DNA from 2 places in the Pontibacillus salicampi genome. Region 1 is predicted to be linked to the other one. Evidence: predicted binding sites of a transcription regulator. Region 1 holds the regulator's gene; the other holds the start of a gene.
The links. The regulator NrdR, encoded in region 1, represses ribonucleotide reductase genes. The targets are predictions, from matches to a motif close to AACACNATATATNGTGTT.
Positions count from the first base shown of each region.

Region 2: a site for NrdR is predicted at 4,391-4,408, ahead of ACFFGV_RS03430 (vitamin B12-dependent ribonucleotide reductase). Genes of this name have one in related genera too.

Region 1 covers NZ_JBHLTP010000003.1:115,469-121,612, forward strand. The annotation lists gene ACFFGV_RS02005 (glyceraldehyde-3-phosphate dehydrogenase) at 1-711, shown strand, start outside; gene speD (adenosylmethionine decarboxylase) at 954-1,331, shown strand; gene ACFFGV_RS02015 (cytosolic protein) at 1,564-1,965, shown strand; gene nrdR (transcriptional regulator NrdR) at 1,998-2,462, shown strand; gene ACFFGV_RS02025 (replication initiation and membrane attachment family protein) at 2,565-3,977, shown strand; gene dnaI (primosomal protein DnaI) at 4,015-4,941, shown strand; gene ytxC (sporulation protein YtxC) at 5,172-6,035, shown strand.
Region 2 covers NZ_JBHLTP010000003.1:390,208-396,351, reverse strand. The annotation lists gene mntR (transcriptional regulator MntR) at 1-431, opposite strand, end outside; gene splB (spore photoproduct lyase) at 512-1,543, opposite strand; gene ACFFGV_RS03430 (vitamin B12-dependent ribonucleotide reductase) at 1,686-4,244, opposite strand; gene ACFFGV_RS03425 (rhodanese-like domain-containing protein) at 4,715-5,086, shown strand; gene gcvPB (aminomethyl-transferring glycine dehydrogenase subunit GcvPB) at 5,136-6,144, opposite strand, start outside.

The sequences.
Region 1 (6,144 bases):
GCACATATCGAGGCAGGAGCGAAAAAAGTTGTCATCACAGCTCCAGGCAAAGGTGTTGATGCAACCATTGTTATGGGTGTAAATGACAACGTTTACAATCCGGAAGAGCATCATGTAATTTCTAATGCTTCCTGTACAACAAACTGTCTAGCTCCTGTCGTAAAGATTTTAGATGAGCAATTTGGTATTGAAAACGGGTTAATGACTACCGTTCATGCTTTTACTAACGATCAGCAAAACTTAGATAATCCACATAAAGACTTACGCCGTGCTAGAGGTTGTACACAATCTATTATACCCACATCCACTGGAGCTGCGAAGGCGCTCGGTCAAGTGCTGCCTCACTTAGATGGGAAAATGCATGGGATGGCTCTACGCGTACCTACCCCTAATGTGTCTCTTGTAGATTTAGTAGTGGATGTAAAGCAGGATGTTACTGCAGAGCAGGTAAACAATGCTTTTCAAACCGCATCAAAAACTAGCTTAGATGGCATATTGGATTATTCAGAGGAGCCATTAGTATCAATTGATTACACCACTTCCGAGTTTTCTTCCATTATTGACGGGCTATCCACAATTGTTATAGAGGATCGTAAAGTGAAAGTGCTTGCTTGGTATGATAATGAGTGGGGATATTCAAAGCGTGTGGTCGATTTAGTTAAATTTGTGGGCAGCCATCTGAAAAAAAAGGAAGAAGCTAGTGTTTCCTGAGAACATTCATGCAAGGAAAAATAAGGTTTATTTGGTAAAATTAAGGCAGAGATTTCGAAAATCTTTGCCTTTTTGTATTGCAAAAAGGAAGGAAACCATATATACTAACTTTTGAACTTCTGAATTATAGTTGAATGGCTGCTTAAAGGGTTAGGACCTCATCGGACTAACTTTCCCCCGTGGTAGTACATTTGTAAGTCATTTAAGAAGTAAACTTATAGCTTGTAAAAGGGGGATTCCCAATGGATACAATGGGTAGACACGTAATTGCAGAACTTTGGGATTGTAACATTAGCAAATTGAATGATATGAATTTAATTGAACAGATTTTTGTCGATGCTGCATTGAAATCAGGTGCAGAAGTTCGTGAGGTAGCCTTTCATAAATTTGCTCCACATGGAGTAAGCGGGGTTGTCATTATTTCTGAATCACATTTAACAATACACAGCTTTCCTGAGCATGGATATGCCAGTATTGACGTGTATACTTGTGGTGATCGAATTGATCCCAATGTGGCAGCACAACATATAGCAGATGCACTAGAATCTAAAACAAAAGAAACAGTTGAAGTTCCGCGAGGAATGGGACCTGTAGAAGTTAAAAAATATAACGTTTTATAATAAAAAAGAGGTGTACAGGAGTACATCTCTTTTCTTTTGCCACCCCTATTATCTCTTCTGTTTACATGGGAAATACCTTCAACTAGTATTTCAACGTTTGAAAAAGTTGAATAAAATCCACTATAACGACCTTCTGTCTCTTTTAGTTCACATTCATTCTTCATTATTTCACTGGAATGTATGTATTTAACCTTTTTTATTTTTTGATATAATAGATAAGAGGTGTACACGTATGAAACTAAAACAATGGATAGCTACATATTTCACCAATCATTCTGAATCACAGGAAGACCATGGTCATGATGCTTTAAAGACGCATTATTTTAAAACGACAAAAGATAAAGCGATGAAAGTATTGAAGGAGTACTATGAGCGTTCCAATTCCTACCATACGGTTTCTGTTTCAGAAGAGCATGGGGAAATAAGTGTTCAAATTAAGCAAGGTAAGAAAGCCTTTATGGTTGTAAGTGTTATCATGGTAAGACCTTACCACACCGCTATAGATTTTTCTGTTACTACAGAATCGGCATTACCAATTGACTTTGGATACAGCCATAAGGTAATAGAAAATCAATATAAATGGCTAAAACAAGATCTTCCTTTTATAGAAACATCAATGGCGCATAAAATATAGAAGCTGGAATACTGATTTGGAGTTGATATGTAGTGAAGTGCCCCAATTGTGGCTACAAAAGTACAAGAGTATTGGATTCGAGACCTGTGGAAGAAGGGAAATCCATACGTCGGAGAAGAGAATGTGACCAGTGCAATTTTCGATTTACCACTTTTGAGCGCATAGAGGAAGTTCCACTCATAATTGTGAAAAAGGAAGGCACTCGAGAAGAGTTTAGCCGAGAGAAATTGATGCGAGGCTTAATTCGAGCGTGCGAGAAAAGACCGGTGGCAGTGGAAGAACTAGAGAATATTGCTGGAAATGTGGAACGGGAATTGCGCAATCGTGGTGTTTCAGAGGTGCAAAGTAAAGAAATTGGGGAAATGGTAATGGATCGCCTGTCTGGAATAGATGAAGTAGCCTATGTACGGTTTGCATCTGTTTATCGGCAGTTTAAAGATATTAATGTTTTTTTAGATGAATTAAAGGATTTAATTAAGCACGACTCAGAGGGGTAATTGCTATGAGAGGGCCGAAAGCGGGCTCTTTTCTTATTTATAGTCATCCCTCTACTATACTTATGCAGAAGAAAGTCAGCAGAGAAGGGAGAGTAAACTACTGTGCATAACACAAATATCGGAAAATTGTTGCCTGTAGATGGATTTAAAGTTCAAATACCATTAAATATCACGGTGAACATGTCCACCTCCCTGACTCATTTATATCAACCACTCATAGGGATGTCTGCCATTTCCTTTTATCAGACATTGTTAACAGAATATGAATTGCAACAGAGAGAGAGTCATCCAAGAACGCATCATTTATTAATGAGTTATTTACATTTACCTCTAGATCAGTTATATGAGGCAAGGAAGCGATTAGAGGCTATCGGGTTGTTGAGGACATTTCTTCATCAAACAGAAGAGGAGACTACTTATACGTATGTTCTCCAAAAGCCCTTTACTCCAAGTGAATTCTTTGAAGATGATATGCTTTCTTTGTTACTGTATCATCATATCGGTGAAGAGAAATATTATCGTTTAAGAGATGCGTTTTATGTGAAAGTGATAGTGGAAGATTCTTCTACGGAAGTTACTTCTACATTTGAAGAAGTATTCTCTTTAGGAGAATACCAGCAGGATATGCCCCAGGCGCAAGAAGAAGGCCAATCTTCCAGAATAGTTACATCGAAGAGTATGGGTGCAAATTTACAAAAATCAATGATTGATTTTAATATGCTTCAACAGAATTTGCAACAAAGGATGCTTCCCGTTCATACTATATTTACCGAGCATAATAAAAAGATTATGAATCAGTTGACATTATTATATCAGTTAGCAACATTTGAGTTAGAGAAAGCTATTCAATGGTCCTTGACTGATGAAAATGAGCTGGATGTGACAGAATTAAAAGAAGCTTGTCACGACTTATATCAATCTAAGCAACAGCAAGGTAGTGTACAGCTGACAGAGCGACGGGATAGGGTTTCAGCAGTTAACGGCGACTCCGCTAAAGAAAAAAACACTGATGATGATAAAGGAGAGGCACTAATTAAAAGATTAGAGCACATTTCTCCTCGACAGTTGCTGGTAGATTTATCAGATGGTGGTGAACCCACTCAGAAGGAATTAAAGACCATTCGAGATATTATGACACAGCAAGGATTATCAGCGGGTGTTATGAATGTGTTGATTTATTATGTCCTATTGAAAACGGATATGAAGCTTTCCAAGCCCTATATGGAAACCATTGCTGGTCATTGGGCAAGATTACAAGTGAAAACGGTACGTGAAGCCATGCAGGTAGCTAAATCCGAGAATCAAAAATATCAGCAATTAGCTAACAAACGGAAGAGCGGAAACCGAAAACATAATAAAGAAGTACTTCCAGATTGGTTTAAAGACCATCAAAAAGAACAAAATTCAAAACAAGTGCAGCAAGCAGAGAAACAGCAAGAAAATGAAAGATCCTCGGAAGATATTGAGAGGGAAAAACAGGAATTGGCTGAAGCGTTAAAGAACATGGATGATTAATGGAAGTAGCGAATAAATTGATTTAAGGATGAGTGACATGGAACCGATCCAAACAGCTTTGAAAAAATGGATGAGAGAAAGTAAGAATTTTCAACAGCATTACGACAGTATGCGTCAGGCTATACTGCGTGATAAAGATGTTCAGCAAATTCTTGAACAAAATCCTCATCTGACCGAACAAGATATAGAACGTCATTTAATTAAGTTCTATGAATATGAATCTCAGTCCAAACGCTGTGAGAATTGTCCTTCTCTAAATGAGTGTAAAAATCTGGTGCCAGGTTATTCTCCAAGTCTACATGTAGAAGGCCAATCTGTGCGTTTAACGTATGAAATGTGTCCAAATAAAAGACAGCATCAAGAACAATCAGAGAAGCGTTCCTTTATTAGCAGCCTTCATATGCCAAAGGACATTCTGGAAGCCAAGTTTAAAGACTTAGATCCGGATGACCGCTACGAGGCTATCCGGCAGGCAATGAATTACACGGAAAACTATGACTCCGAAAACGGACAAAAAGGGCTCTACTTTTACGGTCGTTTTGGAGTGGGGAAAACTCATCTTCTAGGTGCCATCGCTAATAAGCTTGCCAACAAGCGTATACCATCGTACCTCATTTATATGCCAGAGTTTGTAAGAGAGATGAAATCTTCCTTGGGTGATAATACACTTAATGAAAAAATTGAAAAGTTTAAGACCACTCCTGTCCTGATGATAGATGATATTGGTGCTGAATCCATGTCTTCCTGGTTCCGCGATGAGGTGTTAGGCTCCATCTTACAATACCGAATGATGGAACGATTGCCTGTTTTCTTTACATCTAATTATTCCTTAAAGGACCTCGAGAAACACCTAATGACTAATACACGTGGTGAAGTGGAAGAATTGAAAGCGGGGAGAATAATAGAACGAATTAAAGCAGTAAGTAAGCCTGTCGAGGTTATAGGTCAAAATAGAAGAGGATAGACTTGTTGAGCAAAGATTCAGTAAGCTAGATAGAAGTAATTATCTAGTTTACTGTAATAGTTTCAATGTGCTACTGGAGCGAATGACAACGAAAACCTCTGAGTAATAAAAAAACAGCCTGATGAAAGGTTGTTTTTTTTTATTGTATAAAGGAATATGAATAAAAACGTACATGTTTTCCTCCTTAATCCCATATAATGTAACAGTTTCATGGGAGAGGGGGAATGGACTTGAGAGAGGTTTGCTTTGAACAGAAAAGGGAGGCTTTAGCTTTTTGTGATTTTATGATGAATAGTTCCTTAGAAGCAACTGTTCGCTGGAATTATACAAAAAAGTGGGGGCATTCCGTACACATAGAATGTAGTCAGCTAGATGGACAGGCTTTAGTGAATAAGATAGTAACAGGGTTGATTCATGTATTTACACTACATAGAGAACATATATGGTTACATGATATCATTCGTGATTGCTACTATTATCAGGACGAGGATGAAATTGGTCATATTCTAGAGGTTTGCCGATCCTTTATGGAAGGAGAAGCAGGAGAACATGTTCTGAATGGGAAGATTAGTCATAAACGCCTCGTCATGATGTTATCGAGGGTTTTGGAAAATGCTATTCAAGAACAGAAAGACAGGCTGCACTTTGATTCTGTCATTACCTTTCGATTACAATTGTACTATGAAGATCTAATTGAATTTGTTGGCACAGCAATTGATGAGTATAAAAGAGAAGAAGAGTATCAAAACTATGTTGAGCAATTGAGAGAATACCTACAAACAAAGCGCCCAAGACTTGACCAGTTACACGTGGTGCAAAAGGATGGAGCATTTAGATTTTTTGGAGAAGAGGGGAAGCCATTAACGAAGAACATGATTAAGGAGCTTGCAAAGCAGGAACCCCTTTTTGTATTTGGACTAGGGCAGGAAGAGTTGAATTTAACACCGATAATGGCGTTAGCCCCGAAACGGATATCCATCTACGGAAGTGATGTAGCAGACCCAAAAACGCTGACAGTGATGAATGTGTTCCAGGAGAGGGCGTCTATGTATTCGATACATCAATTTCCATATAAAGAATTGCTGTCCACCTAACAGGAAAATGGACTTGCTTTCAAGCATAAAACGCCATATAATATAAAACATAACGAAAAAACAACTATTCCTTGATATAAATACGGTAAGGATGAGGATCACAATAATA
Region 2 (6,144 bases), 270 kb from region 1:
ATTTGTTCTTCTTGTTCTTCATTTTTTTGCTGTACTGCACGTAGCTGTTGAACACATTGTGGATTTTCCTCGAAGAATTGAACTAAGTCTCCAATACGATCTATGGAGTTCCAGCTTAAATGATGCTCTATTCCTTCTACATCATTATAGATATTCTCCTTGTTGACTCCTATAGTTTGGAGAAACTGTTCTAACAATTCATGTCGGTACACCAAGCGTTTACCGATTTTCTTCCCTTTAGCTGTCAGAATTAGTCCTCGATATTTTTCATAATTTAAGTATTGGTCTTTATCTAGTTTTTGTACCATTTTTGTCACAGATGAAGGATGGACTTCCAGGTTCTCAGCAATGTCGGATACTCTTGCGTACCCTTTATCTTCAATCAACATATATATTTGTTCAATATAATCTTCCATACTTGGTGTTGGCATGATAATCCTCCAATTCTGCCGTCCGATAATTCCTTAACTGTTAAAATGATACACTAGTTTAGACGGACTGACAAGATTTCTTAAGTAAAGTAAGAAATCTTACTCTTTGGAAAAAATTCATCCACATACTCTTGCATAACTTGTTTTATTTCCTCTTGTTGTTCTGTTGGATATACGTACTTTCCGATTCCATACCGGCCCCATTTATATTTACGCTGGTCCTCATCCATTTCTAACTTTGATTTAGGGTATCGCTGCAAAATGACTCGCTTTGCGGGCTTCGTAAAACGGTGCTGAATTAACTCAAACGTTAAATCTTCCTCGTCTACAGCACTTCCCTTCAATTGCTCATGGAGATTTTTAAACAATTGATAATAGCCTTCTTTCCAATCGTCCCCATAAATATAAATAGGAGCAACGATAAAGCCAAGCGGATAACCGGCATCTGCTACTTTTCGTGCAGCTTCCAGTCGTTTGTCTAGGGAAGAGGTGCCAGGTTCAAAATTCTTAATCACATAATCAGCATTGATAGAAAACCGAAATCGTGTATGTCCATTATGCTTAGCGTCTAGTAGATGATCGACATGATGATATTTCGTTACAAATCTGAGACGACCTTTTTCTTGTTGCCCCATGAATTCAATGGTTTTCTTTAATGAATGCGTTAAATGGTCAATGCCGACAATATCGGAGGTACATGCTGCTTCAAAGCGGGTAGGTTCGTCCCGCTCTGCAATATATTCTAAAGCTTGATTGAATATATCATCCAAATTCACATACGTTCGGATATACGGTTTTTTACCTAGAGTAGTCTGTAAATAACAATAGTGACAATGTCCCATACAACCTGTTGCTAGAGGGATAGCGTATTCAGCTGATGGTTTGGAAGTATCGAATTTCAATGTTTTGCGAACACCAATAACAAATGTATTTTTCGCATTGGCATATTGTCGAAGCTCATTGTCACCAGGAATACCACGTACCTGGTTGTGTGAGGTTGTTTCTCTAATTTCTATGCCTTCATCCTTAAATTTCTGATACAGCTCCTGAGCCAGCGGATACTCCATAGCGCGCGGCTCTATATAAACCAATTTCGGTGTAAATGGCTTCATGCAACATCACTCCTTTTAGGAGTAGTATGGGCAATCACTTCAGCTTTTCCTCTGGTAATGTCTGCATATGGTACTTAGAGGTAAAGGGCTTATGCACAAAAAAGCCTAGAGAAACCCCTTGGCATCTCTAGACTTCCATTCATTATAATCCACACTTCAACTGAGCACCACAGTTGGTACACGTATTACATCCTCCAGCATCTTGAATCTTCCCTTCTCGACAAACTGGACACGTGTTTCCTACCTCTGACCCAATGGTTACATCGGTTTTATCTAACTCATGGACTGTATCCATTAGAACAACACGAGGCTCTTCCTTCTCAAACAGCTCCTGCTGTTCTTCTAGTTGATTATCCTCTGCCTTTAACGTTAATACCTGTGCATCGCGACTTCCGTCCACATAAACGGTTCCGCCTTTTGCACCTCCCCTGTATAGACGCTGGTACACCTGCTCAACCTGCTCAACGGTGTAGCCTTTTGGAGCATTTACAGTCTTCGAAATAGAGCTGTCGACCCAGCGTTGAATAACGCATTGCGTATCAGCATGTGCTTCCGGAGAGAGCGTCATAGCTGTTACAAACCATTCAGGTAAATCTTCCGGATCCTGTTCAGGATGCTTGTCTAGATACTCTTGCACGATATCCGCTTTTACTTCAATGAATTTCCCTAGTCTCCCGCTTCTGAAATAAGAGAAGGAGAAGTATGGCTCGAGACCAGTGGATACGCCAACCATTGTTCCAGTAGATCCAGTTGGAGCTACTGTTAATAGGTGAGAGTTGCGTATTCCGTGATCGAGTATTCCTTGACGGATATCTGCTGGCATCCCTTCCATGTAACCTGTATCAATAAAGTTCTGACGAAGTGTGCGTGTTTCTTCCTCTGTTTCCCCTACTAAGAACGGGAAGCTGCCTTTTTCTTTAGCAAGTTCAATGGAAGCACGATAAGCAGTAGTTGCTATTGTTTCAAAAATCTCGTCAACTAACCGATTCCCTTCTTCAGACCCATAAGGTGTTTCTGTATATATCAATAGGTCGTGCAAGCCCATTACACCAAGACCCACGCGACGTTCTCCCAATGCTTGCTTTTTGTTTTCCTCCAGGAAGTATGGAGTTGCATCGATAACATTATCCTGCATACGAACGCCTGTTTTCACAGTTGCCTTAAGTTTTTCGTAGTCTACTTCCTTTGCCTCTTTATCCGCAAAGGAGGCAAGGTTTACCGCCGCCAGGTTACATACAGAGAATGGTGCTAATGGCTGTTCCCCACAAGGGTTTGTTGCTACAACCTTCTGTCCATAGCTTGTAGCATTCGTTTTCTCGTTAGCATTGTCAATAAAGAAAATGCCTGGCTCTGCAGAATAGGTTGCACAAATGTTAATTAAATCCCAAAGGGCACTCGCTTTCATCTTACGGTGTGTTTTCACGTTGTAGCCCATTGCTTTCCATTCACGAACATCCCCAACCTCATGCCACTTTTCGTTATATACCTGCATGTCTTCTGGAGAATAATTCTCTACATCTGGGAATCGAAGTTCATGGAAACTACCGTTCTCAACTGCTTCCATAAAATCATTCGTTAAACAAACAGAAATGTTGGCTCCTGTAAGGAATTCTGAATTGTGAACAGAATAGCTTCCGCCTTCCCGAAGCTTTTCCTCCGCTTCAGCGATTGCTTTATTCGTAAATCCACCTTGTCCTTCAATGGTTTTGTAGTTGACTATTCCTTGATATAAATCCCGTTCTGTTTCGGTAAGAGGTGTGAATTTCAATTTCGCCTCTGCCTTACGCTTAATTTCTTCATCCTCTGTTGTCTGTATCAGGAAACGAAGAATGCGTGGATTTTGCATTTTAGAAATAATAAATTCAATAATATCTGGGTGCCAATCTGCCAGCATAATCATTTGGGCTCCTCGTCTGGAGCCTCCCTGTTCTACAAGGTGAGTTAACTTTGCAATGTCATCCAACCACGATACAGAACCAGATGATTTGCCGTTTACACCTCTTGCCAGCGCATTACGGGGACGAAGTGTTGAACCGTTTGTTCCTACTCCCCCTCCTCGGGACATGATTTCCATTACCTGCTTGCGGTGATCGGAAATACCTTCTCTGGAATCTTGAACGAATGGCATTACATAGCAATTAAAATACGTAACATCTGTGTTAGCACCAGCACCATAGAGAACACGTCCGGCTGGGATAAAGTTCAGCTGAGATAGCTCCTCATAGAAATGCTGAAACCATTGCTGCTTTTTCTCTTCATCCGTTTCCACTTCAGCTAGCCCCGTTGCATTACGAAGAGCGATTTGCTCATAGAACACCTCTAATGGCTTATCAATTATATCTAAGGAGCGATTAATGATGCCTGTTTCCACTTCTTCCGGATTATCGAGTACGTTTACAAACTCAGGTTCTATCTTGACTGTAGCTCGGGAAGCTTCCCAATCTACTGTTTGAATATATCCAAGACCTCTGGCTGGGAACTTAGGATCTTCTTTTATGGTAAGAACGACGAAATCACCACTAGAAAGTGTTACTTTTTCGGTATCTTTAAATGCATATCGATCTAGCATTACTAAGCGTGATACCCCAGAATGGGTAATCTTCATATCTTCTGTAACGGGGTGAACTTGAGGGAACATCCCAATATCTTTGTTTAGTCGGTCCATATCTAACTGTTTCATGGTTTCATCCACGGCTTGCATCGACTCATCTCTCCTCTACCGTATATAGTCCGTTGAGTTTATGTATCTGTGTTGTAATGGATAGTATGAATGCTCAACTTTTACTATATATAACTTATCATAGAGACTAGCTTCTTTTCAATATATTGTGTTCGACATATTTATTTTACACTATATATTGTGTTTTTGAACAAAGGTGTCGCTATTTGTCAATTAAGAAAATCGGCGAAAATCAATGAAAATGGGAGAGAATTTGATGCTGGGTGTTCAAATTGGAATACATTACACTTTTTTTATATTTGCATGTTCAGCCAGAATGTTCCTTCTGATAATAGCGAAGACATTCTTCTTTCAGCAGATTTAAAAAATCTAAGTCATACGTTATAATGAAGAATGGTACAAGCATCATCCACGGGATGAAAAAAACTTTGAAAGTTGTTACACACAACACTATAATTAAGAAAGATGATAGAGAGATAGGGGGAAAAACAATGTGGTTTCTGTTAATTGCAGCTGCATTAATTATCGGCTATGCCGTAATCAGATATGTAAATCAGCGACGCTATCTTACTACGCTTACATCCGAACAATTTCGTGAAGGGTATCGGAAGGCTCAGCTTATAGATGTACGAGAGCCTAATGAATTTAAAGGTGGACACATCCTAGGCGCTCGTAATATTCCGGTTACGCAATTAAAGCAACGCTTACAAGAAGTTCGGAAAGACAAGCCTGTATATTTATATTGTCAGAACCAGGCTCGTTCTGCACGTGCAGCAAACATTTTGCGTAAAAATGGCTATCAGGATCTAAATCAGCTTCAGGGTGGCTTTAAAAAATGGGATGGCAAAATTAAATCAAGCTAAAAAAAACTCCTGACCACTCTTTGGTCAGGAGTCTTTGCTTTAGGTCATCCTATTTCTTACCATGACGGAGCACTGGCTTTCTTGCTGCTGTCGTTTCATCCATACGACTAACAACCGTCGTATGAGGGGCTTCCTGAACCATCTCCGGATTTTCTTCCGCTTCCTTTGCTATACTTCTCATCGCATCTATAAATTCATCTAGCGTTTCTTTCGCTTCCGTTTCGGTAGGCTCTACCATTAGGGCTTCTTCGACATTAATAGGGAAATAGATTGTTGGCGGATGATACCCGAAATCCAGCAAGCGTTTCGCCATATCCAGTGTCCTTACCCCTAATTTCTTCTGTTTCTTACCAGATAGTACAAATTCATGCTTACAATGCTGCGTAAATGGCAAGTCAAAATGCTTCTCTAGCTCCCTCATCATATAATTAGCATTGAGTACAGCATATTCACTTACTTGTCTTAACCCTTCAGGGCCCATCGTCCGGATATACGTATATGCACGGACATTTATACCAAAATTACCGAAATACGGCTTGACCCTTCCAATTGAATCAGGACGATCCTCTTCAAACACATACACGTTCTCTTCTTTTTTCAATATTGGCTTTGGCAGGAACGGCTCTAATTCTTCAGTTACTCCAACAGGTCCAGATCCAGGTCCGCCTCCACCGTGAGGACCGGTAAACGTTTTATGCAAGTTCAAATGTACAACGTCAAATCCCATGTCTCCCGGTCTGGCATAGCCAAGTATGGCGTTTAAATTAGCCCCATCATAGTACAGTTTTCCACCAGCTTCATGAACAATGGTTGCCATTTCCTGAATATGCTCTTCAAATAAACCAAGTGTGTTTGGATTAGTAAGCATCAAGGCTGCTGTGTGCTCATCCACTACTCGTCTTAAGTCCTCCAAATCTACTAACCCTCGTTCATTGGATTTTACAGTAATGGCTTCAAACCCGGCGACAGTAGCGGATGCAGGGTTTGTACCATGAGCAGAATCAGGAACAATTACTTTGGTACGGTGGTAATCGCCATTTTTCTCATGCAAGGCCCGA